2 regions of the Rugosimonospora acidiphila genome follow, and region 2 is predicted to be linked to the other one. Evidence: riboswitches for the same ligand, from Rfam matches in the RefSeq annotation. Region 2 holds a riboswitch; the other holds the start of a gene.
What was found. A riboswitch is a leader RNA that binds a small molecule or an ion and turns the genes downstream of it on or off. The one in region 2 is predicted to bind cyclic di-AMP.

Region 1: another riboswitch for cyclic di-AMP. It lies ahead of ABEA87_RS00130 (C40 family peptidase); the one in region 2 lies ahead of ABEA87_RS36155 (LysM peptidoglycan-binding domain-containing protein).

The regions. Positions count from the first base shown of each region.
Region 1 covers NZ_BAABJQ010000001.1:24,351-28,623, forward strand. The annotation lists gene ABEA87_RS00125 (C40 family peptidase) at 1-899, shown strand, start outside; cyclic di-AMP (ydaO/yuaA leader) riboswitch at 1,133-1,266, shown strand; gene ABEA87_RS00130 (C40 family peptidase) at 1,295-2,323, shown strand; gene ABEA87_RS00135 (pyridoxamine 5'-phosphate oxidase family protein) at 2,608-3,114, shown strand; tRNA gene ABEA87_RS00140 (tRNA-Gly) at 3,128-3,201, shown strand; gene ABEA87_RS00145 (ParA family protein) at 3,302-4,273, opposite strand, start outside.
Region 2 covers NZ_BAABJQ010000034.1:18,033-43,085, forward strand. The annotation lists gene ABEA87_RS36120 (MerR family transcriptional regulator) at 1-746, shown strand, start outside; gene ABEA87_RS36125 (methyltransferase domain-containing protein) at 810-1,628, opposite strand; gene ABEA87_RS36130 (hypothetical protein) at 1,780-2,928, opposite strand; gene ABEA87_RS36135 (ATP-binding protein) at 2,921-4,360, opposite strand; gene ABEA87_RS36140 (response regulator transcription factor) at 4,497-5,225, shown strand; gene ABEA87_RS36145 (low temperature requirement protein A) at 5,314-6,486, shown strand; gene ABEA87_RS36150 (VOC family protein) at 6,516-6,890, opposite strand; gene ABEA87_RS36155 (LysM peptidoglycan-binding domain-containing protein) at 7,197-7,919, opposite strand; cyclic di-AMP (ydaO/yuaA leader) riboswitch at 7,919-8,125, opposite strand; gene ABEA87_RS36160 (beta-galactosidase) at 8,372-9,541, opposite strand; gene ABEA87_RS36165 (glycosyltransferase) at 9,520-10,962, opposite strand; gene ABEA87_RS36170 (ABC transporter permease) at 11,115-11,912, opposite strand; gene ABEA87_RS36175 (ABC transporter ATP-binding protein) at 11,909-12,853, opposite strand; gene ABEA87_RS36180 (cupin domain-containing protein) at 12,850-13,347, opposite strand; gene ABEA87_RS36185 (hypothetical protein) at 13,703-14,002, opposite strand; gene ABEA87_RS36190 (nuclear transport factor 2 family protein) at 13,992-14,480, opposite strand; gene ABEA87_RS36195 (TetR/AcrR family transcriptional regulator) at 14,593-15,156, shown strand; gene ABEA87_RS36200 (ATP-binding cassette domain-containing protein) at 15,183-17,036, opposite strand; gene ABEA87_RS36205 (extracellular solute-binding protein) at 17,033-18,001, opposite strand; gene ABEA87_RS36210 (PadR family transcriptional regulator) at 18,074-18,655, opposite strand; gene ABEA87_RS36215 (hypothetical protein) at 18,751-18,945, opposite strand; gene fabF (beta-ketoacyl-ACP synthase II) at 19,246-20,496, shown strand; gene ABEA87_RS36225 (class I adenylate-forming enzyme family protein) at 20,560-22,233, shown strand; gene ABEA87_RS36230 (dihydrodipicolinate synthase family protein) at 22,453-23,385, opposite strand; gene ABEA87_RS36235 (fumarylacetoacetate hydrolase family protein) at 23,382-24,284, opposite strand; gene ABEA87_RS36240 (SDR family oxidoreductase) at 24,348-25,053, opposite strand, start outside.

The DNA of each region.
Region 1 (4,273 bases), on a different contig from region 2:
AGGCACACGCCACCCCATCGATCTCCGACATCGAAGCGCAGATCGACCAGAAGTGGAACCAGCTCGAGCCGCTCGTCGAGCAGTACGACAAGGTGCACGAGCAGCTTCAACAGAACCTGAGCAAGCAGAGCACGCTGAACAAGGAGCTGGCGCCGCTGCAGACCAAGGTCTCGCTGGCACAGACCCGGGTCGGCGCGATGTCCGCTGAGCTGTACATGAACGGCCCCGGCTCCAACCTCAACGCCCTGCTGGAAAGCGGCGACCCGACCACTCTGGTCGACGAGATGATGAGCCTCAACCAGGTGGCCAAGGCCCAGCAGAAGACCGTCGACGCGGTGCAGCAGCAGGTCGCCAAGTACACCGCCCAGAAGAAGTCCCTGGACAGCCTGGTCGCCCAGCAGAAGAAGCAGGACGCGAGCCTGGCCACCCAGAAGACCACGATCAACGCGCAGATCAGCCAGCTGCAGAAGCTGCGTACCCAGGCGTACGGCTCGGCCGGTACCACCGGCGGCAACCTCAAGCCGGTCCCCTGCCCGTACACCTACACCAGCGGCTCGGGCGCGACGGCCGCGAAGAAGGCCTGCTCGCTCATCAGTCACCCGTACGGCTGGGGCGACGCGGGGCCGACCTACTACGACTGCTCGGGCCTGACCATGGTCGCCTGGGAGGCCGCCGGCGTGTCCCTGCCGCACAACGCGGCGGAACAGTACGCGGCCACGAGGCGGGTCAGCTCCAGCCAACTGCAGATCGGCGACCTGGTGTTCTACGGCTCCGACCTGCACCACGTCGCGCTGTACATCGGCAACGGCTGGGTGGTGCACGCGCCGAGGGAGGGCGAGGACGTCATGGAGACGAAGATGACGGTCATCGGCACTCCATACGCCTACGGCCGACCCTGATCCTCCCGGTTCCTCCGGAGTTTGAAACCGGCGGTGTCCACTATGGACACCGCCGGTTTCGATTTCCGCAAACGTTCTAACGAGTTTTCTACTCGTCGGATATGGTCGTTACCGCGCGTCGACAAAGTAAATTCGGCGCGTAGTAATGCTCGTGTTTGCTTGCGCGGCACGGTGTCGTGTCCCTACCGTTATGAGTCGCCGCTCGGAAGTCGGTCGCCCGTGAGGGGAGACCCCGGACGGCACCGCCGAATCGACAATACGAACCGGGGACCCACCAGCACCATGGGGTGAATCCGCGCAGCGCGCGGTAGGGCGCTTCCCAGCCCGAATCCGTCAGCTAACCCGGTAGGCGGTGAAGGCCAAATGCCTTCGCAGGGAAGAAAGGGTCGTCCACCGTGGCAGGGTTTGCCGCCCGACCGCCTCGTACCCGTCTGATTCACACCTTCCGCCTGGTCCGCGCCGCGCGTCTCGTCGGCCTCGTCGCCGCCGTCTCCGGCCTCGTGCTCGCCGTCGGCGCCACCACGGCCTCCGCTGCCCCGCAAACTCCGGGGCAGCTCGAGGCGCAGATCGACCAGAAGTGGAACCAGCTCGAACCGCTGCTGGAGCAGTGGGACGGTGTCCACCAGAATCTGGTCAACAACCAGGCCAAGGTCGCCGGTCTACAGAAGAAGATCAAGCCGCTGCAACAGCAGGTAGACCTGGCGATGACTCGGATCAGCGCGTTGTCCGCCAAGTACTACGAGTACGGCCCTAGCTCGAACCTCAACGCGCTCTTGGAGAGCGGAGACCCGACCACTCTGGTCGACCAGCTCGGCATGCTCGACGCGGTGTCCCGCTCGCAGACCCAGAGCATCTCCGACGTCGTGAAGCTGCGCCAGCAGTACCAGAAGCAGGAAGCGCCCATCGACGCGATGGTCGCGCAGCTCTCCAGGCAGCAGCAGCAGCTGACCACGCAGCGCACGCAACTGCAGAGCCAGCTCAACCAGTTGCAGCAGATGCGGCTGGCCGCATACGGCAGCGGCGCCGGCACCGGCGAGTACCGCCCGGTCGCCTGCCCACAGGTGTACACCGGCGACGCCGGCAGCAAGGCGGCCCAGTTCGCCTGCGACCAGATCGGCAAGTCGTACGTCTGGGACGCCGACGGCCCCGACTCCTACGACTGCTCCGGGCTGACCCTGGCGTCCTGGCGCTCGGTGGGCGTGACCATCCCGCACAACGCGTACCAGCAGAAGCAGACCACGACACCGGTCAGCAAGGCCAACCTCAAGCCGGGCGACCTGGTCTTCTACTACTCGGACGTGCACCACGTCGTCATCTACGTGGGCAATGGCTGGGTGGTCAGCGCGCCGACCTTCGGCAAACCGGTGCAGATGCAGAAGATCAACACTTCTGTCGTCAACGGCTACGGCCGACCTACCACCTGACGGACGACGGCGCCGCGGGTGGCTGACTAGCCCGCGGCATCACCGCTCCTGAATGCCCGAGGCCTGGCCGGACCTCCTCCTCCCCGGTCAGTGTCCGGAGCGGCCTCGGATCCCCTCATCGCTCGCGCTCTGATAGCCCGTCGCCCACGCTCTGATCGCTCACCTGCGGCGCCCCGCCCGCGCAGTGCCTTCCCCCGGCGTACCTCTTCCCCCCGCCGAGCCTGCCGGAGCGGGGCGCCGCGCTTTCGGTTCCTATCCGAACATATGTTCGATAGAATGTGGAGATGGCAACCTGGTCGGAATTCGCGGCAGCCGAGCCCGACCTCGCGGCGGCGATCCGTGAGCTCGTCCACCAGTACGGGTCCGGCCTGGGGTACCTGGCGACGGTGCGGCCGGACGGTGGCCCGCGGATACACCCCGTGGCGCCGGTCATCATGGATGACGGGCTGTACTGCTTCGTCATCGACTCGCCGAAGAGGCGCGACCTCGACCGTGACGGGCGCTACGCGCTGCACGCGTTCCCGCCGGAGGACAACGACGACGAGGCGTACCTGTCGGGCCGCGCCCGGCCGGTCACGGACCGGGCCAGGGTGGAGCGGCTGGCCGAGGCGTACCGGGCGGAGCGCCGGATCGACTGGCGGCTCTACGAATTCTCGGTGGACGTGGCGATGGTGGCCCGGCGGCCGGAGGGCGGCGGTCCATCGGCCCGGCGGACGGAGATCTGGCGGGACGAGCGGTCCGGACACACGATGGGCGACCCGGCTCTGCACGCGGGGCCGGCGATCAGGTAGAGTAGATCCGCTCGCGGGTGTAGTTCAATGGCAGAACATCAGCTTCCCAAGCTGACAGTGAGGGTTCGATTCCCTTCACCCGCTCCAAACCGAAGGCCCTGGTCAGGACGTGAGCCCCAGCCAGGGTCTTCGATATTCTTGATCCTTTGGTCATGCTACGTGCCATTAGCGTGCCATTGGGCGCAGATCAGAGCTTGGCCACGAGGTCCTCCATAGCCTCGACGCAGTTGAGGCGGTACTCCTCGTGCACCGTCACGCGGTGGCCCATGACGTCGAGCTTGCCGGCCTGTAGCTCGTACAGCGGGCAACCTCGTGCGAACGCCACGACCCCGGTTGTCTGGAAGTCCCGGATGTCCACCAGGCCGCTGTCGACATCGTTGAAGTTGAAAATCTCGGGGTTGCTCGCCAGCAACTTGCCAACGTCCACGGTGATGGAGCGAAGTACGGCAGCATACGCGGATGCCGGACCCATGTACTGCGTGAGGCGGTTCTTCGCGATCATGTGTACCTTCGGCAGATCCCGGCCGGCCTCGGTTAGGCGTGTGGCGAACGCGTAGGTGGCGTAGATGTCCGACGGCAGCTTGAGCCCGTACACCAACGAGAAAGCGTTCTGGATCGCGCGGCGGGACGAGTCGTCCGCCATGACTGGCAGTACAAGGCGATCGACAGCCGAGAGGGCGATTTGGGTGTAGATCGAAAAGCTCGGGTTGCAGTCGATGAACATGGTGTCGTACTGCTCGTGCAGCGGCTGGATAAGGTCGGACAACCAATCGACCACCGCTACCCAGGCGTTCGTACCCGGGATCTGGTTATTAGCCAGGGTAGAGATGGCGTTGGCCTGGAGTTCCAACAGCGGGTCGCCGCAGATCAGATCGACGTTGGCCGGTACGGCGGGGTTGTAGTCGTGGGGCTTCGTGATGAAGTCCGCGGCCGACAGGGAGGCGGGCGGAGAGTACGGAGAGGGCAGCCGGGTCTGGAAGTAGCCGCCGACGGTTGCTCGCGGCATCGTTCCCTGCCGCTCCAGCAGTTTGCCGCTTCCGTCGTTGGCCAACCCGCCTAGAAAAAGTTCGGACAGGTTGGCCTGTGGGCAGACGTCAATCGCGAGTATCCGCTCATTTGGATGATGTCTTGCATAGAAGCAGATCGATTGAAAGCACAG
Region 2 (25,053 bases):
TGGTCGATCCCGTCAACGGGTATCGGCGCTACGACGCCGACCAGTTGCGCCGGCTCAACCGCGTCATCGCGCTGAAGGATCTCGGCTTCACGCTGCAGCAGGTCCAGGCGATCCTGGACGACCGGGTCGACGTAGCCGAGCTACGGGGCATGCTGCGGCTGCGCCGGGCTCAGCTCGAGGCCCAGCTGGAGGCCGACGCGGCCAGGCTGGTCGGGGTGGAGGCGAGGCTCCGGATGATCGAGAGAGAGGGGCGCATGAACACCGAGGACGTCGTACTCAAGCAGGTCCCCCCGGTCCGCGTCGCGGAGCTGTCCGCCACCGCCGCCGGGTACGGCCCCGAACACATCGGGCCGGTCATCACGCCGATGTACCCGGAACTGCACCAGCGCCTGGCGGCGGCCGGCGTGGCGCCGACCGGCCCGGCGATCGCCTACTACGAGCCGGCTCCGGGCGGGACCGGGGACGGCGAGCCGGTCACCGTGCACGCCGGGATTCCGGTGACGTCCGGCCCGGGCACCGGCACCGGCTTCACGGTCGTCGACCTGCCGGCGATCCCGGCCGCGGCGACCATCGTGCATCACGGCCCGATGGACGACGTGATGGCCAGCATCCAGACCCTGGCCCGGTGGATCGAGGACAACGGGTACCGCCCGGTCGGCTACCACCGGGAGGTCTACCTGGAGTACTCCCCGGACCAGGCCGACCAGGGCGTGACCGAACTCCAGATCGAGATCGTCAAGGACTGACGCGCCGCCCCCGCGGCGAATAGGTCACCAGCCGCGCCAACGCGGCGAATGGGTCACCGCCGATCAATCGCCGGCGGTGACCCATCCGCGTCCGGCGGGCTGCTCCGTGACGGGGAGGCCGGGCAGCCCCGGCGTCAACGCCGGTGTCCGGTCGAGGATGGCCAGCGTCTGCTTCGCCTGCGGCACCTCGACCCAGTGGACATCAAGCTTGTAGGCGTCGGCCGCGGCCCGCATCGCCAGCGCCAGGCTGCGGCCGCGACGGTTGGCGGTCAGCGCGTCCAGCGCCTCGACGGTGAGCCGGCCGGCCGTGTGGGCGCAGACCGTGCCCCACCCCCGGCCGATCCGCCGCTCCGCGCGGGCCACCCCGAACCCGCCGGCGCGCTCCCCCGGGCCCGTGCAGATCAACCGGCCGCCGGCGGCGAGCAGGCCGGCCAGCCGCATGGCGGCGACCGCCGGCCGGGCCTGGGCGTACACGAAGTTCACCGCGACCACCAGGTCGACGCTGCGCTCCAGCAGCGGCAGGTCCTCGATCTCCCCGCCCAGCCAGGTGATCGCCCGCCGGGCCCCCACCCGGCGGGCCGTCACCGGCCGCGACGCCGCGGGACCCGGCGTCGCGGCCGAAGGCGGCTGCGGACCCAGCGCCACGACCCGATGGCCGGCCTCGGCCAGCGCGTCGGCCAGCGCCGGCAGCGCCGCGCCCGCCAGCAGCACCCGGCGGCCGGCCGGCCCGGAAAGCTCGACGATCTTCTCGGCCAGCCGCGCGCTCAGCGGCTCGGTCCAGAAGCGGTCGTACAGCGGCGCGGAGGCGGCCGCCCACCACCGGCGGTCGCTGCGGCAGGCGACCCGCCGCGACCCACCCTGCCAGACCTCGGAGTGCTCCATGTGGACAAGTCTCGTGGGCGGCGGCGTCCGGGTCATGACCCCCAAACGGTGTCACGTTGACCGGCGCGAATCCGCCGGAGTCGGCTGCCCGACAAAAACGGTGCTGCGCAACGGGTCGCCGGCCCGACGCGGCGGGCCGGGCACGCGCGGATCAGGCCGCGGCCGCCGGTGACGGATCTGGATCGATGCGCACGCTCGCCTGAACCCACAGGCGGTCGCCGTCCCGGAAGGACTCGACCTCGGCCGCCCCGTCCGCGGGTGCCACGGCGCCCGCCTCGGGAATCGCGTCGAATTCCAGCTGAGTGTCGGCCACCACCCCGACCGCCACCAGGCCACCGCCCACGGTCACCGTGATCCGGGCCTCGCTGCGGGCCGCGGCCAGCACCGCGATGGGCGCCTCGGTCAGCGCGCGGCGCACCTGCACCGGCAGCGCCGGCACCCGACCGGCGGTGGCGAGGTCGACGATCACGCCCTTGCGCTCGGCGATGTCCGCGCAGGCGCGCAGCTCGTGGGTGAGCGGGTCGGAGATGTCGTCGGTCTCCACCACCAGCCGGCGCAGCCGGGCCGCCTCCGCCGCGCAGCGGTGCTGCATGCGCAGGTTCGTCGGGTCGGCACCGTAACCGAGTTCGGCCAACACGTCGGCCGCGCCCTGGCGCAGCACCTCGTACCGCTGGCGGCGGGCCAGGTGCAGCTCGTCGGCGGCCGCTCGCCGGGTCACGGTGGCGGCCTGGGCGGCCGAGGCGCGGGCGGCCCACCCGGCGGCGGTGCGCAGCGCCCGTACGGCGCCGGACAGGCCCAGCTGCAGCGCGCCGGTACCGACCACGATCATCATCCACCGGGACACCCCTACCCGGCCGAACTCCCCGTCGGGTACCAGCACCGCCAGCGTCATCGCGGCGTTGAGCGCGAGAAAGCCCGCCATTCCCCGGATCGGGCGCCGCCAGTACACGATGAGCACCAGCCAGCCCACCGCTCCCCACGCCCAGTTGGACTGGACCAGGACCTGGCCGGGGTTGCACAGGTCGACCGCCAGCGAGTCGGCCAGCAGGATGCCCAGCACCAGCCAGCGCAGCGGGATGCGCGCGTCGCGGCGCAGCAGATACCAGGCGCAGACGACGATCAGCGCGGCGAAGACCAGCCAGCAGCCGGCGACCAGGTACGGCCACCGGTAGCTCGACCAGTTGGCCAGGGTGGTGAACAGGTCGTTGCCGCTGTGCCACAGCCCGACGATCACCACCACGGCGATCGCGGTGCCCCGGGTGTAGCCCCGGTCGACGAGTTCCGCGGGTTCGTCAGCCATCCGAGCCACCGTCCGGCTCCGCCATCGAGGGCGCCGTGTGCCACCCCACCGTGTTCCAGGGCGCCGTGGTCCAACTCAACGCCACGCTGGTGCCGCGGCCGGGAGCCGAGACTATCGCCGCGTCCCCGCCCACCGCCCGCATCCGGCCTTGGATCGCCTCCCGCACGCCGTACCGGTGGGCCGGCACCCGGTCCGGGTCGAACCCGCGCCCGGCGTCGGTGACCTCGACCAGGATCTCGTCGCCGCGATAGGACAGTCGCACCGCCGCCGTGCTCACCCCGGCGTGCCGCGCGACGTTGGCCAGCGCCTGACCGGCGGCCCCGGCGAACGCCTCGGCGACGTCTCCGGGCACCACGCAGGGCCGCAGGCTCAGCTCCACGTCGAGCCCGGCCGGCGCCCGCGCGGCGACCTCGCGCAGCCGCTGATCGAGCCGGCCGTGTTCGGCCTCGGCCTGCGCCGCCCGGCCGAGCGCGTCGATCACGGCCAGGTCGGCGATGGCCCGTTCGCGCAGCGTCGCCGAGCCCCGGTCGATGGCGCCCGTGCCCACGATGGTCAGCGTGGCCAGCACGGTGTCGTGCAGCCGGCGGTTCTCCTCGCGCTCGTGGGCACGCCGCGTGGAGGCCACCTCGGCGGCCCGGCGCACCCGCTCGTACCCGGCCAGCGCCCGGTCCGCCTGCCCGGTGGCCCGCCGGATGAGTGCCATCAGCACCCCGGCGAGGGCCACCTGCACCAGCAGGATGGCCGCCTGCACCAGGCCGTGGTCGGGCAGGTTGGCCAGGTCCGCGCCGACCAGGTAGCCGGCCACCACGAACAGGCCCGCGGGGATGGCGGCCGGCAGCGGCCACGCGAAGTTCGTCACCATGACGGTCATCGTGGCGAGCACCGTCACCCAACCGGCGCCGGCCGGCAGCGCCGCCTCGGCGGTCAGCCGGCCGTGCAGCACACACAGCGCCGTGGTCAGCAGCACCTCGATGACGATCAGCCACACCCGCAGCCCGCGGGTCAGCGCGACCCAGGTGAACAGGCCGGCCCAGCAGAGGTTGACCGCCACCGCCGGCACCACCCAGGTCAGCGACCCCGGCCGGGCCACGCCCACCAACGCGGCGACGCCGCCCACCACGGCGACGGCGTCGCGCAGCGCGCAGGCGAACCAGGCCGCGATCCGGCGCATCGCGTAGCTGGCCGGGCTCTCCGCGTCGGGGCCGGGCGCGGGGTCCCCGCCGGTATCCGGCATCCCGGGCACCTGGGCACCGGGCAGCAACGCGGTCGGCAGCAGGCCGCTGGGCAGCACGGAGGTGGGCAGCAGCCCGCTCCCGGGCCACCGGCGCGGTCGGGGAGGACTGGTCCGGGTCGTCGCGCGGCGCCAGACGCGCCGAGCCGGACCGGTCGTGATCGGGGCGGCGGGACTGGCCGAGGTCAACCCGGTCGCCATCGACAGCCTCCTGGTACGCGTCGGCGGTTCGCCCGCACTTGACACTGACACTATGGCCCAAACCGGGGCGTCTCGACAATCGTCAATCCGGTCGAACCGCCCGGACGGATACCGTACGCCATCGGGTCGGTCCAGAATGGACCTGAGGCATGGAAGGGGCGATGAGGTGACCGCGAGTCAGGCGCCAACAGTACGGGTGACGGTAATCGACGACCATCCCGTGGTGCTGGAAGGGATCCAGTCCTGGATCGCCAGCGATCCGCTGGGCCGCGTCGAGGTGATCGCCGCCGGCGGCAGCATCGAGGAGGCGCTCGACGGGCCGGGTGCCTCGTGCGACGTGGTGCTGCTCGACCTCAACCTCGGACAGGGACTGGTCATCGACCGGATCGAGGGGCTGACCGCGGCCGGGCGCCGGATAGTGGTCTTCTCCCAGAACAGCGATCCGGACACCATCCTCGCCGTGCTGGACGCCGGCGCGTGCGCCTATCTGGCCAAGCACGAGGGCCGGGAGCACTGCGTGGAGACGCTGGTGGCGGTCGCCGCGGACCGGCCGTACGTGACCCCCAGCGTGGCCGGCGCCATGGTCACCGACCAGCGGCCGGCCAGCCCCAAGCTGTCCGGCCAGGAGCAGGAGGCGCTGCGCCTGTGGTTCCAGGGCATGTCCAAGGCGTCGGTGGCCCGCCGGATGAGCATCGGGGAGAACACCGTCAAGCAGTACATCGACCGGGCCCGAATGAAATACATCAAGGCCGGCCGGGCGGCACCGACCACGTTCGCGCTGCTCGCCCGGGCCATCGAGGACGGCCTGATCGACTCCCGCGAGGTGGGTGGTTACCGGTCGTTCGCGGCCGCGCCGGAGGAATGAGCTTCTGAAACTCGGCGTGGCCGGCCCGCCGGCTGTGCGAGAATGTGACAGTTCGCTCCCGTTCGCCCGATACCCGGTGCGCTGATCGATGACCGAGACCACCGCGCCGGCCCTCACGCGTACGCCCGGCGGCCCCCAGCGGGCCACCCTGCTGGAGCTGTTCTTCGACCTTGTCTTCGTCGCGGCGCTCGCGCTGACCTCCATCGACCTCGCCCGGAAGCTGTCCTGGGCGGGGGTCGTCGAGGGACTGCTGCCGCTGCTGGCCGTGTGGTGGGTCTGGCAGATCACCACGCTGGTGACGGACTACTACGACCCGGAGCGGTGGCCGATCCAGGCCATTCTCGGCGGCACCATGTTGGGCAGCATCCTGCTGGCCGCCACGCTCCCCGCTGCGTTCGGACCGCACGGGCTGTTCTTCGCCATCGTCTACGTCACCATCCACCTCGGCCGGGGGCTGCCGCTGGTCACGTTCCAGCGCGGTGGCCCGCAGATCCGGGCCGCCCGATTCATGATCTGGTTCGGCGTCTCGACCCCGGCGTGGATCCTCGGCGCGCTGTCGCCGCACCCCACCACCCGCGGCGCACTGTGGGCGCTCGCCCTGGCCCTGGAGTACCTGATCGGCGCGCTCCGGTACCCGGTGCCGCGGCTCGGCCGGGTGCCCCTGTCCCAGTACGAGACGGCCGGCCGGCACCTCGGCGAGCGGTACCAGCAATTCATGATCCTGACCCTCGGCGACCTGATCGTGGTGCCGGCCCTGAAGTTCGGCCAGACCGGCTTCTCCGGGCTCCGCACCGCCGCCCTCCTCGCGGCGTTCGCCGCCACGGCGCTGTTGTGGCAGATCTACGTGTTCCGGATCGGGCTGCGTTTCGAGACGGTGATCGACCAGAACCCGGGACGGGTCGAGCGTTGGGCGCCGTACACACAGGTGCTCACGGTGGCCGGCGTGGTGGCCCTGGGTACCGGCTTCGAGCTCGTGATCGGGCAGCCCGGCGGGACGACGCCGGCCGCCTGGGCGGTGGTGCTGTTCGCCGGGCCGGCCCTGTTCCTGGTCGGCCGGATCACCTTCGAGTACCAGATGTTCCGCCGGTACTCCCGCTCCCGGGTCGCCTGGGCGGTAGTGCTGATCCCGATGGCGGTCGTCGCGTGCGCGGTGCCGCCGCTACTGGCGACGGTCCTGGTCGCCATCAACCTGCTGGGCGTCGCGGTCACCGACGCCATCCGCGGCCGGCGCGGCTCCGGCAGGCTGTCGGGCGACCCCTGAACACGACTCGTCGAGGGTCGCCCGGGACCTCAGCGGCCGGCGGTGGACTGCAGGACTATGCCGTTGCCGTCGGGATCGTCGAAGGTGACGAAGCGTCCCCACGGCGCCTGCTGGATGCCGCCCTCGATGATCACTCCCCGCGCCACGAGGGTCTGGACGTCGCCGTCCAGGTCGTCGGACTCGATGACCAGACCCTTGGCGCTGCCGGCCGACATCGTGTCGAACCAGGTCACCAGCGTGATCGAGGTCTGCCCACCGCTCGGCCGGACCTGAACCCACCGCTGGCCCGGCATCGTGGCGTCGTCGTTGACAAGGTCGAACCCGAGGGTGTCGACGTAGAAGTCCCTGGCCCGATCCTGATCCGTGACCGGGAGGGAGAGCAGTTGGATGTGGGTGAGACTCATGCCGCCGATAATAGGTAGTCCGACCAGTTACCAGTCAACGACGCGCCCGCGTCCCGCCGTGGGTGTCCCCCGGTCGGATGGTTCTCGGCGACCCGGGCCCGCGACGGCAGCGGCACGAAAGTCCACACTGGACATTCGGGCCGCCGGCTCACGCGGATCGGACGCGCTCCCGCTCGGGCGCCCGCCGAACCACGGCGGACGCCCGAAAACGGTAGGTGCGTCTTACGGTTGGCGCGTCCTACGGTTGGTGCGTCCTACGGTTGTGCGTCTTACGGTTGTGCGTCTTCCGCACTGCCCGGTAGCGCCTCAGAACGCCAGCCGCTCGCCGGGAAGGATGAAGTTCGGGTCGCCACCGATGACGCCCTCATTCTTCTGGTACAGCGTCCGCCAGCCGCCCTCGATCCCGTGCTGCTGCGCGATCTCGGACAGCGTGTCGCCGGACTGGACGGTGTAGTCCCCGCCCGCCGACGAACCGCCCGCCGACGAATCCCGGGAGGTCGAACCGCCCGAGGACGAAGAGCCCGACGACGAGTGGTGCGTCGACGAACCACCCGAAGACGAACCACCCGAAGACGAACCACCCGACGACGAAGAGCCCGAGGACGAACCACCCGAGGACGCGGTGGTCGACGAAGCGGAGCTCGACCCCGAACTCGACGAACCGCCCCGCGCGCCGCAGACCGGCCATGCGCCGATCCCCTGTCCGGCCAACACCTTCTCCGCGATGGCGATCTGCTGCTCACGGCTGGCCAGGTCCGCGCGGGCCGCGTACTGCGTGCCGCCGTACCCGGCCCAGGTGCCCTGCGAGAACTGCAGACCCCCGTAGAAGCCGTTTCCGGTGTTGATGCTCCAGTTCCCACCGGACTCGCACTTCGCGATCGCGTCCCAGTTCACGCTCGGCGAGGCGCTGGCCGCCGTACCGGGGCCGAGCAGGGCGAGGGCACCGGCCGCACCGGAAACCGCCAGCGCGGCGATGACGCCGCCACGACGTCCCCGGGGCCCGCGATCGTTGTGCTTGGAAAATGCCATGGCAAACTCCTCCACGCCTCCGAGGTGAGCTGTCGGGTTCGGGCCGAGGTATGCCCGGCCGCCGTGTCCGTTGACTCCGGCACCAGCCCGCTTCACGGGCTCAATAACTACTAGGAGTAACGAGGCGGCTTCACCCCAAGACGCGCGACGCGCGCCGGAGAACCTGGTTCCCCCGCTCCTGCCGTTGGATTCGGTTGCGTCGGCCGGCGGCAGGATTCGGCGTACCGGGCGACGTGGTCCACGGTTGCGGACCGCCCGAAGCTAGGCCGATGGATCGCCGTGCGACAAACCAAACGACGATTATCGTGAGACTGCTCACCGCGAAACCCGGTCGGTTACGGCCGGGACGCGCGAGCCCGTTATTTGCGACATGAGGGAAGCACGAGGTATGGCCGCGCGACCGGCGCACGGGAGCCCGCCCGGTCCAACCGTGACGCTCACATGCCTGCCGGTTACGACTCGTCGAGTACCCGGTCGACGGCCTCCAGATACCGACGGTCACCATCGCGACTCCGAGCGAGCCAGTACTCGGCCCCCCAGAACAGGTACGCCGACAGCACCGCGCCGGCCCCGCGGCTCCAGCGCACGCACTGGTTGAAGTTGGCTATCACGTGCTCGGGCAGGCAGCTGTACATTCCCTCACCGTGCGGGCGGGGCGGCTCGGTCACTGTCTCCCACGGCTCCGCCTGCCCCTCCGCGACCATCAGCCGTTTGCCGGTAGCGGCGGCCCACTCGAACAGTTTCCGCCGCCTGCGCTGCTGCCACGGGGTGCGGCTGCCGTCCAGATACACCGTCCGCCCGGCGGCACCGATCAGGGCGTGCCGGGGGTAGAAGTCGATGCCCACGATGTCGGCCAACCGCTGCGCCACCGACAGCGAGTCGCCCTGGTCGCGAGTGCGCCATCCCTGGTGCAGCGCGACGGGGAGCGAGGTGGGCAGGAAGCCGTTCATCAGGATCGGACGGCCCGGGTCCGCCGCGCGGACGGCATCGACCTCGCTGGCGACGAAGTCCGCCGACAGCCGCCACGAGTGTTCCATGCCGAGCGGGTCCACGGCCTCGTGCTCGACCTGCCACGCGACGATCGCCGACCGGTCGCGGTAGCGCCGCACGATCCGCGTGATGAACTCGGTCGCCGCGTCCAGCAACGCGCGATGCGGTCCGGGCTCGACGAGCCTGCCCTCCCGCAGCGGCTCGTCCAAGCGGTGGTCGGGTACGAAGAATTCGGGGTATCCGAACGCCTTCACCGCTCCGACGCACAGGATGATGTCCTTGCCAGCGCGCTCGGCCGCGTCCAGATGCCGGTCGAGTTCGTCCGGGTGGAATTCACCCGGTGCCGGCTCGATCCGGTTCCAGTACGCCCCGAACCGGATGACCTCGAACGGGCGGGCCAGCAGTTCCCGAAGGCTCGCCTCCGGATCGAGCCCCATCGCCTCGGCCTGCCGGGGCCGGAAACTGAGGCCCAGCCTCGTCTCGGCTCGACGCTCGACCGGCAGCCGCAACCACCGGTCGGTCAGCGGCCGTACGGGCCGGCGGATGCGCACCTGCGCCGCCACCGGCACCACCAACCCGGCCGCGAGCGCCGCCGCCACCGGACCATTCCTCACCGCTCGCCCGACGCGCACGGCTCCTCCTCGCCTCGCTCGCGCGCACCCCGGCGCTGCCTGGTTCCGGTCCGGCTGGTTCCGGTCCGGCTGGTTCCGGTCCGGCCGGCCGCGGCCGGGATTTCGACGTGTGCCAGCCCGGCGAGCAGCGCGGCGATGTCGGCCGCGGCGCCGGGCCGGCCGAGGCCGGCGGCCGCGACCCGCATCGCGTCGATGGCCGCGGGATCCCGGCGCAGCACGTCGAGGTCGCGCACCAGCCGCCGTACCGTCGGCACGTACCGGCCCGCGCCGGCGCCCACCACGACCTCGATGTTTCCGCTCTCCTGACCGGGCAGATGCGAGGTCAGCAGCATCGGCGTGCCGCAACAGGCGGCCTCCGCGATGGTCCCCGGTCCCGCCTTACCGACCACCACGTCGGCGCAGCGCAGCCACTGCGCCATGTTCTCGACGAACCCGCGCACGATCAGCCGCCCCGCCGACCGGGCCGCGAGCGCGGCGAGGTTGTCGCGCAGCCCGCGATTGCGGCCGCACAGCGCGACCACACCCACGTCGTCGCACTGCCGCAGGATCGCGGCCACGCGCCGCCCGATGCCCCCGGCTCCCTCGCCGCCACCGGTGAGCAGGACAAGGAATCTGTGCTCGTCCAGGCCCAGCGCCCGGCGCAGGGCTCGGCGCTCGTGGGGCAGCGGCGGGCCGGCGGCGAACTCGGCCGCCACGGGGAGCCCGATGTCCACGCGCCGGGGCGACGACTTCCCGGGCGGCCACGGTAGCCGGCTCGCGGTCGGCGGCACGACAATCCGGTCGGCGCCCGCGCCCCTATCCGCCATGGCCTCACAACCCAACCCGGTATCGCAACCCGACCCGGCCCCACAACCCAACGCCGCATCGCGACCCAACGTCGCATCGCGACCCGATGCGGGATCGCACCGCGCGGGATGGTCGCCGCTTGTGCCCCGGACCGCGCGGGCGCCGAGTGCGTGCGTCGCGAGCGCGGGTCGCCAGGACGCGTGAATGTTGACCAGATCGGTGACGACCGTGACGACCGGCACGCGCGGCGCCGCGACATCGCGGGCCCGCGCCGCCGCCGGGCCGGTGAGCGGGTGGAACGACACGACGGCCGCCGGCCTGTGCCGGGCGACGGCGTCCACGACCGGACGGTCCGCCAACGCCAGCAGCGTCGCGCGCAGCAACCGGACCGCCGGGCGCGAATCGCAGCCATGGTAGATCACTCCCCACAGCCAGGGCGCGCAGCGGATCGCCGGGCCGTAGAGTCCCGCGACGCGCCGCAGCAGCGCCGGGGCGCGAGGTCCGCCGAGCGGGTCGCACAGCACCGGCGCGAACGCTCCCGGATAGTCGCGATGCAGCGCCTGCGCGACCGCCCGCGCGGCGGCCCGGTGACCGCCGCCCGTGTCGGCGACGAGAAACAACAACGGCACGGGCACCCGGCCGCCGTGGTCGGGCTCGCCGACCGGCCCCGGCTCGCCAGCCGGGTCCGACGCGCAGACAGGATCCGCTGTGCCCGCAGGGCTCGATGCGCCCGCGAAATCCGGCGCGTCGGGGCGAGGGAGCGCGAGCGGCCCGGTGAGGGCGGCGGTCATCGGGTGCGCTCCCGGTACTCGAAGGCCAGTGCCCCGACCACCAGCAGCACCACGAACAGTCCACCGACCACCGCGGCGTCCAGTACCGGATCGCCGGGCACGGCAGCCGCGTACCCCGAACGGCCGGAGTAGAGGGCGGCCCGGTTCAGGTCCACCGCGTACCGCAGCGGCATCGCCCGCGCGAGCGCGTCGAGGTACCCGGACAGCCCGCGCAGCGGCACCAGCACCCCGCCCAGCACGTACTGCGGGATGATGAGGAACTGGAAGACCTGCATCGCCGAGCGCTGGTTGGGCAGCAGCGCGACGGTGGCCAACCCGAACGCGCCGCCGAGCAGGCAGCAGGCGAGGCAGGCCGGTGCCATCCGGGCCACCTGATCGGCGCCGAACCGCACCCCGAACGCGAGGGCGAACGCCACGACGCACCCGCCCTGCACCAACGCCACCGCGGTCTCGCCCACGATCTTTCCGCCGACTAGCGCCAGCCGCGCCACGGGCGCGATGAACAGCTCACGGGAGAAGTCGTTCTCCCGGTCCTCGACTATCGAAATCATGCCGGCCGAGGCGGACTGGAAGAGCGTCGCCGCCAGCACGCCGCTGAACGCGAGCGTCACGGAGTCCAGCCCGGTGACCGTGCCCACGGTGGACTGCAACACGCTGCCGAGCCCGCCGATCAGCAGGATCGGGAAGGCGAGGTTCACGGCCATCCGCGGGCGGTCGCGGATCAGCTTGACGAGATCGCGCTGGGCGATGGCCGCGACCGCGGTCAGCGTGCCACCGACCGGTGCCGGCCTCACGACGCCGCCCGATCGACCAGCAGCAGGTAGGTGTCCTCCAGCGTCGGCGTCACGACGCGCAGCTGGGTCAGCTCGGACTCCAGGCCACGCACGATGCTGGCCGCGCTGCGCCCGACGAGCGGGACCCGCACCGGCTCGTCCGGGCCGGCCGAGCCGACCGGTACGCCCATCCGCATCAGTTCGTGGCGCAGCGCGCCCCGGTCGACCGCGTCGAGCACGAGTTCGGGCCGGGCATGGCGGGCCTTGAGGTCGGCGGGGCGGCCCCGCTCGATGACCCGGCCGGCGCTCAGCACGCACACCGCGTCGGCGGCCTCCGCCTCCTGCAGGTAATGGGTGGTGAGAAAGATGGTCGTACCATCCTGCCGGCGAACCCGCTCGAGGTAGGACCACAGGTCGCGGCGGCCGTCGGGGTCGAGGCCCGCGGTCGGCTCGTCGAGGAACAGCACCCGCGGCCGGTGTGTCAGCGCTCGGGCGATCTCCAGCCTGCGCCGCGTACCGCCGGAGAGGGTGCGCACCCGCCGGCCGAGAACGTCGGCCACGCCAAGGATTCCGGCCAGTTCCTGTACCTGCCGGCGGTAGGCCGCGGGCATCATCCGGTACGCCGGACGCCACGGGTACAGGCCGTAGAGCACGGCGTGCAGCCGGACGTTCTCCTCGGCGGTCAGGTTCAGGTCGAGCGACGGCTGCTGGAACACCACCCCGATGTCCCGGCGCACCGCGGCCTGGCGGGTCGCCAGGTCGTTGCCGGCCACCAGGGCCCGGCCGCCGCTGGCCCGCAGCGTCGTGGTGAGGATCGACACCGTGGTGGTCTTTCCCGCGCCGTTGCGGCCGAGCAGGCAGAAGAACTCGCCGTACGGCACGTCGAACGACACGCCGTCCAGCGCGTTGCCCCGCGCTCCCCGGTACCGCTTCACCAGGTCGCGAACCTCGATCGCGTTCACCGGGGCCGCAGCCGGCGGTAGCGCGAATCCCGGCCGAGCGCCCCGGCCAGCCGGGCGAGCGTGCGCATGACCAGCCGCACCGGCGCGACCGGCAGGTACGGCGCCCGGACCTCGCGCTCGAAGTCACACATGAACAGGGCGAGGTCGAGCACGCGCGGCAGCGCGCGGCCGGCGGCGTGCTGCTCCCGCGCCATCGCCGCCGCCGTCTCCAGCAGCGCCGCCATCTCCAGCGCCGGGTCGGTGGTGACCAGTACCCGGGCCGGGTCGGGGCCGGCGTTGGCGAAGCTGTGCACGGTTCCGGGCGGCACCACCACCGTGGTGCCGGCTCCGGCGACGATTGGCCGGAGGCCCACCCGGAACCGCATCCGGCCCTCGATCACGGTGAAGCGCTCCTCCTGGGCGGGGTGCGCGTGGCTGCTCGGCACCCGGCCGCCGGGGGCGAGCACGAGTTCCCACGCCAGCCGGCCGGGGCCGGACACGTTCTCATGGATCACGATCCGCTCACCGCTGATCGGATTGTCGATGACTTGAGTATCGAGAGATATGACTGCCTCCCGCTGGTGTGGATGCCGCCGCGACCGGCGCGGTGGCCGGTCGCGCACCGCCCGTGACCTGGCCACGGTGTCGTCCGGCGTGGCCAGCGTATTGAGTCGGACGGATCGGCTCATCCCTCGGCGGGCGTAACGTCGTTTACTCCCCCGGTCGACCGCCGGTCCGTCCAGCTACGCCCCCCGGCGTAGCTGGACGTGCGGACCTTCCGCGTCCGCCCAGGAATGACGCGTGTGGGCGGGCCGGGGCGAGTACCAGGCCTGCTCACCACGGCGGCGGCCTCCGGGGACGTACCGACGTTCAGGTGGCGGCGCAGGACACCGTGGCACCGGTGCCGGACCCGCTGCCCTGGAACCGGTTGGCGGCCGACAGCGCGCCCGGGATGGCCGCGTCGAGGAAATCGGTGTCCCAGGCGGCCGTGTTGACGCCCAGGGGCTGCCGCGGACCGGAGAGAGTGGCGCTGGACGAGCCCTGGCTCGGCCCCGAGCAGGTGATGGTCGGGACGGGGTTGGTGGTGCCGTTGTAGGTGGCGTGGAAGCCCCACGTGGTGCTCGCACCGGGCGCCTCGAAGGGCAGGCCGGCACGAAGCTCAGGAGGCACCGGCCGCGGCGGTCAGCGCCGAGGCGAGCTCGGGCAGCCGACCGAAGGCGCGGGCGGCGGCCACGTGGTCGGCGTAGTCGCGGGACTCGACGATGACGCCGTCCCGGACCCGCACGACGAACACGCACGGCAGCGTGAAGTCGCGGCCGTCCGCCGAACCGACGTAGCCGAACTCGAAGACGACCACCTCGGGGTCGTCGGTCTGGTGCAACCCGGTCTCGACCGGCTCGAACCGCTCGACGCCCTGGGTGCCGCCGGGCCCGTGCGCGAAGTGCTGCCGCAGCTCGGCCCGGGTGCGCAGCGGCACGTCCCCGCCCGGCGAGAACGGATGGCGCACGTCGGTCTGTTCGGCGTACAGGTTCGCCAGCCGGTCGAGCTGGACCTGCCTCTCCTGCTCGTCGAGATTGCCGGCGACCAGCCGGCTTACCCCGGCGGCGACGGCACGGACCACCTCGGCCGGCGTGGTTGGTTCGGTCACGGGTCCTCCATCAAACGAAGTGATGACTTCGGTTAGCGTAGCGAAGTCGCGACTTCGGATAAAGTGGCATCGGCATCGGCATCGGCATCGACGCGAGAAACGGGAGGATCGGGTGCGGCAGGACGCGCGGCTCAACCGCGAGCGCATCCTGGTGGCGGCCGAGGCGGTCTTCGGCGAGCACGGGGCCGCCGGGTCGACCGAGGACGTCGCCCGGCGCGCCGGGGTCGGCATCGCCACGGTTTTCCGGCACTTTCCCACCAAGGAGGCGCTGATCGAGGCGGCCCTGCTGCGGCACTTCGCCGAACTCACCACCCAGGCGCGGGCACTGGCCGAGGACCCGGATCCGGCCACGGCACTCGGGACCCTGGTACGCACGATGATCGAGACCGGCAGCACGAAGCTGACCCTGGCCTCGCTGCTCGGCGAGCGCGGCGAGTTCCCGGAAAGCGCCAGCGCGGCCTCCGAGCTGCTGCGCACCGAGGTCAGGCGGGTGCTGCGCCGCGCGCAGGACAGCGGGGTCGCGCGGCGTTCGGTCACGGTCGACGAGGTCTATCTCCTCGTCCGCGGGCTCGCCCAGGCGTCGGCCACGATGCCCACCAAGGCGAGCACGCTGCACCGCGCGGTCGACGTCGTACTCGCCGGCCTGGCCCTACCGGCTGGCCCGGCCCGGCCCTGACGGCGCCGCACCCGTCGTTCGCGGCGCTACAGCGGCGTCGAGCTTGCCGCGCCCGCTGTCACCGGCGCCCCGTCCGATCGTGGCCACAGCGTGATGGCGGCCGGGTCGAGGTGGATGCGGCAGCCGTCGCCGACGGTGAGCGCGAGGTCGGCGGTGCTACGGGCGGTGAGCGCCGGCCCGCCGGCCAGCTCCACGGACAGCACCACGCTGGTACCGACGTCGGCGTGGTCGACGACCGTGGCCGGGTACCCGCCGGAGGCGTTCACCGCGACGTGCTCGGGGCGTACGCACCACAGCACGTCGGTGCCGACCGGCAGCTCGCCGGCGTCGACCTCGATGACGGCCTCCCCCACCGACAGCGTCGACGGCCCGGCGACCGTGCCGCGGTGCAGGTTGGGTATCCCGAGCAGCCGGGCGACCTGTGGCGAGGCCGGCCGGGCGTACACCTCGGCCCGCGGCCCGGCCTGCAGCAGCCGCCCGTCGTCGATGACCAGGATCTCGTCGGCCAGCAGCGCCGCCTCCTCCGGGTCGTGGGTGACCAGCACTGTGGACAGTCCCATGTCGCGCTGCAGCCGCCGCAGCTCCCGGCGCAGCTCCTCGCGCACCGGGGCGTCGAGCGCGGAGAACGGCTCGTCCAGCAGCACCAGCCGGGGTTCCCGGGTCAGCGCCTGCGCCAGGCTCACCCGCTGGCGCTGGCCGCCCGACAGCTGATGCGGCAGCCGGTTGTCCAGGCCGTCCAGGCGCAGGGTACGCAGCCACCACGCGGCCAGCCTCGGGTCGGCGTCGGTGCCGAACAGCAGCTGCTGCCACACCGTGCGGCCGGGCAGCAGGCTGAGACTCTGCGGCACGAACCCGATGTGCCGCGCCTCGGTGGGCACGCCGGTGACCGGCTCGTCGCCGTAGCGCACCGTGCCCGCGCCGGGGCCGAGCAGGCCGGCGGCGGCGCGCAGCGTCATCGACTTGCCCGATCCCGAGGGGCCGAGGATCGCCACGCGGTGGCTGGCGGCGCGGTGGCTCAGCCGCAGCCGGAAGCTGCCGGCGGTGAGGTCGAGGTCGAGGTCGAGGGTGGTGGGGGTGGCCGGGCGCGGGGCCCGCGGCTCCGGCAGTAGGTGCTGGCGGCGCAGCCGCGCCGGCCACCGCACCGCGTTCAGCGCCAGGAGAACCGCGGCGATGCCCAGCGCCAGCGCGGTAGGTGCCTGGGTGTCGGGGATGCCGGTGTCGGAGAAGCGCACGTAGGTGAAGACCGGCAGCGAGTACGGGTGGTAGGCCAGCAGCACGGTCGCCCCGTACTCGCCGATGGCACGCAGCCAGGTCAACAACAGGCCGGCCCGGATGCCGGGGCCGGCGACGCGCAGGCTGATCAGAAAGAACCGGGCGAGCGGCCGGTGTCCCAGGGTGGCCGCGATCTCATCGAGCGCGGGGTCGATGGTGGCGAACGCCTCCCGGGCACCGATGACCAGGAACGGCGCGGAGACGAACGTCTGCGCGATGACCACGCCGGCGACCGAGTCGGTCAGCCGGCCGCCGAAGAACTGGCCCAGGGTGGTGTACGGGCCGACCAGGTAGATGAGCACGATGCCGGCCATCACCGGCGGGATCGCCAACGGCAACTGGACGAGCACGCCGATCGCCTTCGCCACCGGCCCACGCGAGCGGGCCAGCCAGCTCGCCAGCGGTATGCCGAAGGCCGCGATCAGGGCGGCGGAGATGGTGGCGCTCTCCAGCGACACCCGCAGCGCGTCCCACAGCCCGGGCACGTGGAAGCCGCGCTCGTCGGAGCCGGCGAACCGGGCGACGAACGCGACGATCGGGACCAGCAGGTACAGCGCCAGCAGCCCGCCCAACCAGGTGAGCGGGCTGCGCGACGCGCGATGAGTCACTGGCTGGACAGAACGCTGCTCAGGCTGGTGGGCACTCCGCTACCGGTGACGGTCGGCGGGGTGACCAGGTCGAACCCGTCCTGCTTGAGCACGTTGATCCCGTCGGTCCCGAGCAGGTACTGGACGAACGCCTCCGCGCCCGCCTCGTCCGGGGCCTGGTTGAGCACGGTCACCGTGTACGTGGCCTTGAGGTCCTGGCCGGTCACCGGCACCGTCGGGATCTTCGCCGCGACCGCCTCGCTGGAGTAGAAGAACCCGGCGTCGAGCTGGCCGGACTGCAGCCGGCCGACCAGGGTCTCCTCCGGGAAGACGGCCGACTTGTCGGTGGACAGCGCCTTGAGCGCCGGCAGGCTCTGGCTCGTCGCGGTCGCGGTCAGCGCCTGGGCCGCGAGCTTGCCCTTCGGGTCGGTCGCCGGGTCGGTGGTGCCCAGCTTGAACCCGGACTCGGTGATGACCTGGTACCACGGCTTGGACTTCAGGTCAGCGGCGAACTTGCTGTTCGGGTTGTAGCCGATCACCAGCGGGGACGAGGCGTACGTGGCGTACCAGGACACCCAGTTGCCGTTGGACGCGCCCTCCAGCGAATCGTTGACGGCCGGGCTGGCGCTGATGAAGACGTCGCCCGGATGAACCTTGCCCTTGATCTGGGTGGCCAGCGCGGTCGAGCCGGCCGAGAATCCCGTGAACGTGTATCCGGTCGCGCTCTTGAACGCGGGACCGATCTGCTTCTCCATCAGGTCGACCAGCGAGCCCGCGTACAGCACGTTGACCGGCCCCGAACCCTTCGGGATGCCGGCGGACGACGGTGCGCCCGACGGCGTCGATGCCGACGAACTCGATGAGTCCGACGAATTGGACGAGCAGCCGGCGACCGCGACTACCCCCGCCAGCAGCGTCGCCGCCGCGGCACCGCGGAACCGGCCAGAGACAAAAAAGCCCCGATGATTGCGAGACAACGGCGTCATGAGGGGAAGGTACCGTAGTAGTCACATGCTGACTACCGGCCGCGTCGTCGCTGTGAAATGGAGCCCGGTTGGTCAGATCGTTGAACCGATTTCGGCGAGCAGCGTGTAGACGAATTCCAGTGCCGCCCGGCAGGACGCGGCGCGCCACATGGCCAGCGTCCGGTCGAACCCCTCGCTGCGTTCGCGCTGTCCGTCCAGCCACACCAACTGCGGCTCCAGCCGCCGCCGCTGGGCGAGCAGCAGTTCGCGGGCGTCAGTGCCGGCCCGCGCGTGCAGCGCGAGCTTGAGCATGAACAGCGACCGGACGTCGCGCACGTGCTCCACCGGCTCGGCCAGCCATCGCGCGACCGCGCGGCGCCCGGCCGCGCTCGCCTCGACGATGGTGCGGGCCGGGCCGCGACCGCCCCGCTCGGTGGCCCGCTGATCGACCAGTCCCCGCTCGATCAGCTTGCCGAGCTCCCGGTAGACCAGTGGCCGGGGAACTGTCCAGATCCGGCCCAGCGGACCGTCCACGGCCAGCAACTGCGCCACCGCGAACCCGTGGGTCGGCCCCTCGGCGATCGCGCCGAGTACCGCCCAGGCCGTCGGCGACAGGTCAGAGGACTGGCTCTCGGGCTGACCATCGCGCGGGCTCGCCGGTCGGTTGGATGTCACGCGCACCTCCCGGCCGTACGCCCCACCGGCCATGATGGAGAGCCTCGCTGCGCAGCGTACCGTCGGCTCCGCCGGTCGGTGCGGGGTCGGCGTGCTCAGTCCTCGACCAGGTCGGCCCAGTCCACCCCGTTGCGCGTCAGGAAGTACTCGACGGTCCCGATCACCAGCTGGTCCTGATAAATCCGGTTCACATGCCACAGCCGGTACCAGTGCCTGCCCCGGTCCCGGATCGCCTCCACCCGCCACAGGCCGTCGGGAGTGCTGAAGCTCCCCTGGATCCGCTCGGCCACGGCGCCGACGCTACGGTCGTTACCGGCTCCTTGGCGAACCCACCAAACACCCTGTGACCTGCATAAATAGCGATCGGAACGCGGTTTGCCGGTGAGCCGGCACGCTTCGCGGCCCCGGCGACCCACACCGGCGGAGCCGGTCGCGGCGCCCCACCCCGCGCCCCGAGCGTCGCCCGACGCGCAAAAGCCGGCCAGATCAGGGGTGGTGCCGAGGGCCCAGCGATAGTACGCGGTAGTAACCTGAAGGGAGGCTCAACATCAACTGAGGTAGGCGAAACGTGATCATTTGGGATGCCAGCGGTGAGTGACCAGATAGTCATCACCGGGATCGGGGCGCTCACCCCGGTGGGCAACGACCGCGAGAGCACCTGGCAGTCCCTTCTGGCCGGTCGCTCCGGCGTGCGGGAGATCACCGCCTTCGACGCGTCGGACTCGCCGACGCGCATCGCCGCCGAGGTCAAGGACTTCGACCCGGCCACCGTGGTGCAGGGCAAGCGGCTGCGCCGCTCGGCACGCTTCACCCAGCTGGCCATAGCCGCGGCGCGGGAGGCCGTCGCCGACGCCCGCCTGACGCTCGGCGACGGTCCGGGCGAGGCCGCGCCCGACCGTGTCGGCGTCGTGATCAACGCCGCGGTCGCCGGCTTCGACACGGTCGAGCGGGCCACCCGCCAGCTGGTGAGCGGGGACGGGGCCCGGCTCAACCCGTACTTCGTCTCCTCGTCGCTGACCAACATGCCGGCCTGCGAGGTGGCGATCGACCTCGGAGCGCACGGACCGGTCACCGCGAGCGCCCTGGCCTGCGCCAGCGGCATCTACGCCCTGGTCGAGGCGCGCCGGCTGATCCTGTCCGGCGAGGCGGACGTGGTGCTCTGCGGCGGGACCGACGCGGCGATCACACCGGTGATGTTCGCGGGGCTCGCGTCGATGGGCGCGCTGTCCAAGAACAACGACGATCCGACCGGCGCGAGCCGGCCCTTCGACGCCGAGCGGGATGGCTTCGTGTTCGGCGAGGGCGCCGTGGTCGTGGTCCTGGAATCCGCCGCCCACGCGGCCCGCCGGGGCGCGCGGGGCTACGCCGCGCTGCTGGGCGGGGCGCTGACCTCCGACGCGTTCCACGTCAGCGCGCCCGAGCCGCAGGGCGCCTTCGCGTCGGCGGCCATCGCCAAGGCGCTGGACAACGCGGCGATCAAGCCTGCGCAGATCGACTACGTCTGCGCGCACGGCACGGGTACGAAGGCCAACGACCGCACCGAGACCATGGCCATCCGGTCGGTGTTCGGCCGGTCCGCCGAGGACGTCGCCATCAGCAGCCCCAAGTCGATGGTCGGCCACCTGATCGGCGCGGCCGGGGCGCTGGGCGCGATGGTCTGCGCGCTGGCGATCCGCGACGGTATCGTTCCCCCCACCATCAACCTGCGGCACCCGGACCCCGAGTGCGACCTGGACTACGTGCCGAACACGGCGCGCCGCCTGCCGGTGCGGGTCGCGACCACGAACGCCTTCGGGTTCGGCGGCCAGAACTGCGTCGCCGTGTTCTCGGCCATCGACTGAGCGCGGCCGACCGCCGCACCTGACAGCAGCGCAGCCACTGGGCGTTCACCGCCAGGAGGACCAATGAGTTACCGGTACGACCCGACCGCGTTCCGCGACGTGTTCGAGCGCCATTTGACGTTCCTGGGCGGGTTCTGGCGCAACACCCACCGCTACGCCGAGCGCCTGGCGCTGTACGACACGCAGCACGGCCGGGGCTGGACCTACGCCGAACTCGGCGCGGATGTCGCTCGGGCGGCCGAGGGGCTGGCCGCCCGCGGCGTGCGGCCCGGTGACGTAGTGACCTTCCAGCTGTTCAACGGGTATGAGTTCGCCCTGCTCTACCTCGCCGCGCAGCACCTGGGCGCGATCGCCTCCCCGATCAACTTCCGGTTCTCCCCCGGCGAGACGGCGCACGTCCTGAACGACAGCCTGCCCCGGGTCTACGTCTACGACGAGTCGCTGGCCGCGATGGCCGGTGAGGCGCTCACGCTGGCCGGGCACCGGCCCGACGCGGTGGTCGTGGTGCCGGCCGACCCGGCCGCCGGCACCGGCGGCGGCGTCGGCATCGGCGTCGCGGCGGATGCCACGCCGTTCGGCGCGCTGCTTTCGGCCGGTTCGCGGCCCGAGCCGTACCAGGGCGCGACCACCTGGGACGAGACGGTGCGCCTCTACACCTCCGGCACCACGGGCATGCCCAAGGGCGTCTCGCTGCCCAGCCTCGCCGAGGTGCTCACCGCGCACGACGTGATCATGCACTTCCCGCTGGAGCCGCAGGACAAGACGCTGAACATGACGCCCTGGTTCCACCGGGGCGGCATCTCCCCCGGCGGCCCGAACGCCGTGTTCTACGCGGGCGCGGCCGCGGTGACGATGCGCGGCTTCGACGCCGAGCGCTGCCTGGACATGGTCGCCGAGCACGGGCTGACGTTCCTGATCGGCGCGCCCACCAACCTCGCCATGCTCACCGCCGCCCAGGAGCACGCCGGCCGTGATCTGTCCAGCCTGCGCGGCATCGTCACGATGGGCGCCCCGCTGGAGCGCTCGGCGTGCCTGCGGTACCAGAGCGTGCTGACCCCGCGCATCTTCAACGGGTACGGCACGACGGAGGCGTTCTGGAACACCTTCCTGCGCCCCGCCGACCTGCCGGAGCACGCCGGCAGCGCCGGGCGGGCGTGCACCGACGACGACGTCGCGGTGGTGCGCGTGTACGAGGACCGGCTCGCCGACCCGGCCGACACGGTCGCGAAGGACGGCACGGAGACCGGCGAGGTCATCATGCGGTCGGTGAAGTCGGGCTACTCCTACGTCAACGCGGCCGGGGAGCAGGCCGCCCGGTTCAAGGACGGCTGGCTCTACAGCGGCGACCTGGCGACCTGGGACGCGCAGGAGTACGTGACGATCGTCGGCCGCAAGGACGACATGATCATCTCCGGCGGCGAGAACGTGCACCCGGTACAGGTCGAGGAGGTGCTCAACGAGCACCCGCTGGTGGCCGACTCGATAGTCGTCGGGCTGACCGACGAGCGGTGGGGCGAGGTCGTCGTCGCGTACGTGGTGCCCGCGGGCGCCGGCCTGACGGCCGCTGAGTGCGACAAGCACTGCCTGGCCCACCCCATGCTCGCCGACTTCAAGCGCCCCCGCCGGTACCGCTTCGTCGACGAACTGCCGCGCACCGCGACGGGAAAGAAGATGCACTACCGGATCCGCCAGCGGCTGGCCGACCCGGCCGAGGTGGCCCTGCTCGATCGCCCCTGACCCGGGCGGGCAGTTTCAGAGGCCCGCACCGCGGCGGCGCCCGGATCCCGCCGGGCCACGTCCTGCAGGCAGTCCTCGGCCAGCCGCAGCCGCTCGTGGAACACCTGGAACTGTCGCTGGCTGACGTACTCGGCCTGCAAGCGGGTACGCGCCTCCCAGGCCCACGCGATGGCCCGCGCCCCGTGCGGCGACGCGACGGGTGAACAAACGTGCTTAGCGCTACGAGCTGACCTTCGCCCGGGCGTCGTGGCGGGCCAGCCGGTCCAGCAGGTAGTCCACCTCCGCGATCGCGGCGCTCGACAGTCGGGCGGCGGGGGTCCGTTGCGTGTCGGTGGCCAGCACCCCGCGCCGGGCCAACACGTACTTGCGCACCGCGAGCCCGATTCCGGGCTGCTGCTCGTACCGCAGCAGCGGCAGGTGCGCGTCGAACAGGTCGTGCGCCTCGTCCCGCCGCCCGGCCGCCGACGCCTTCACGACGTCGACGAGCATCTCGGGGAAGCAGTACCCCGTCATCGCGCCGTCGGCGCCGCGCTCGGTCTCGAAGTCGAGGAACAGCCCGCCGTTGCCGCACAGTACGGACAGCCGCGGCATCGCCTCACGCTCTTCGAAGGCGCGCAGCGCCGAGATCTTCTCCAGGCCCGGCCAGTCCTCGTGCTTGAGCATCACGCAGTTCGGGTTGTCGGTGGCGATCCGCCGGATCACCTCGGGGGTCATCACGACCGTGAACGTCAGCGGGTAGTCCTGGATGACGAACGGAGTGTCCGCGCCGATCGCGGCCGCGGCACCGGCGTAGTAGTTCACTATCTGGTCGTCGGTGCGCAGCGACGAGGGCGGCGCGATCATCACGCCGGCGGCGCCGAGGTCCATCGCGGCGACCGACAGCGACCGCATGGCCGCGAACCCGGGGGCGGAGACGCCGACCACGACCGGGAACGCCGCCCGGTCCACCACCCGGCGCACCACCGCCAGCGCCTCGGCGTGGTCCAGCTTCGGGGCCTCGCCCAGCTGGCCCAGGACGGTCAGGCCGTCCACGCCCGCCGCCGCGTAGAAATCCACCATCCGGTCCACCGACTCCAGGTCCAGCGCGCCGTCGGCGGCGAACGGCGTGGGCGCGATGGCGTAGACGCCCCGGGCGTGGCGGGACAGCGTCATGGTCTGGCTCCTTCTCGGTGGGCTCGGGTCGCCCCGGCGGCGGGGCCGGTGACCGGGTTGGTCAGCACCAGCATCGCGCCGATCCTGGCCTCGGCCACATCGCCGGGGCGGATGACCCCGGCGCCCGGTGTGCCGGTGGAGATGATGTCGCCGGGGAACAGCGGCATCATCGCGCTGTGGAAGCTGATCAGCCGGCGCAGGCCGTGCGTCATGTTCGCCACGGTGTTGGCGCGGACCGTGGTGCCGTTGACCACGGTCGCGATGTTCAGCCGTTCCAGGTCCGGACCGTACCCGGCCAACTCGTCGAGGGTGACCACCTCGGGGCCGAAGGAGAAGAACGTCGGGAAGTTCTTCGACCGGGTCAGATACCTCGGGTTCTCGGCGAGGATGTCCTCGGCGGTCTGGTCGAGGATCGCGCAGACGCCGAACACGTGGTCGAGCGCCTCCCGTTCCGGCACGTCGCGCGCGGTCCGGCCGATGACGATGCCGACCTCGGCCTCGGCAGTCACCCGCCGGCTCTGCGGCGGAAGCACGATGTCGTCGCCGGGGCCGACGATGGTGTGCTCGGCCTTCAGGAACGAGGCGGGCTGATCGGGGTGCGGCGCGTCGAGGTCGGCGGCGTGCTCGCGGTAGTTCAGGCCGATGCCCCAGATCTTCCGGGGCCGGCGGTACGGCGGCCGGTAGACGGCGGCGTCCGCGCCGATCAGCTCACTGTCGGGCATCTGGGCCGCCCGACGCGCCAGGTCGGCGAGGAATCCGGGGTCGGGGACCCGCTCGATGAGCCCGAGCAGGTCCCCGGCGAGCCCGTCCGCCAGCCGGCACAGCGGCGCCCACCGGCCGCCGGCCACACCGAGGGCGGCCTGCTGGACGCCGTCCACCATCAGGGTCGCAAAGCGCATGGGTGCCCTTTCGCAGGACGGATATCGGGGAACGGGCCGCCACGCGCTTCGCGCGCGCCGCGGCTACGGCAGCGTCGGCACCAGCCCGCCGTCGACCAGGATGGACTGCCCGGTGATGTAGGACGCGGCGGGCGAGGCCAGGTAGGCCACGCACGAGCCCAGCTCCTCCGGGCTGCCGTAGCGCCCCATCGGGATGGTCGCCTCGGAGCCGCGCCGGATCTCCTCGGGGCTCACGCCCTGCCGCTTCGCCGCGCCGGCGTCCAGCTCGCGCACGCGGTCGGTGTCGATCCGGCCAGCGTTGACCATGTTGACGGTGATGCCCATCGGGGCCAGCGTCACGGCGAGGTCCTTGACCAGCCCGTCGAGGGCCGGCCGGAAGACGTTGGACAGCAGGATGCCCGGGATCGGCCGGCGGACGCTGGACGAGCCGATGACGACTATCCGGCCGCGACCGGCGGCGCGCATCTCGGGCACCACCGCCCGCACCGCCCGCACCACGCTCATCAGCGTCAGCTGGTACGCCACGTCCCAGTGCTCGGGCGTCACGCTGAAGAAGTCGCCGGCCGGCGGCCCGCCGGCGTTGGCGACCAGGACACCGACGGGTCCGAGCCGGTCCCGCACCGCCGCCACGGCGTCGGCCAGCGCGGCCGCGTCGCTGACGTCGGCGACCACGCCGAAGGCGGGTCCGTGCCGCTCCAGCAGGGCCACGGCGCTGCGCACGGCCTCCGGCGTCCGGGCGCAGACCGCGACCGGATGTCCCCGCTCGGCG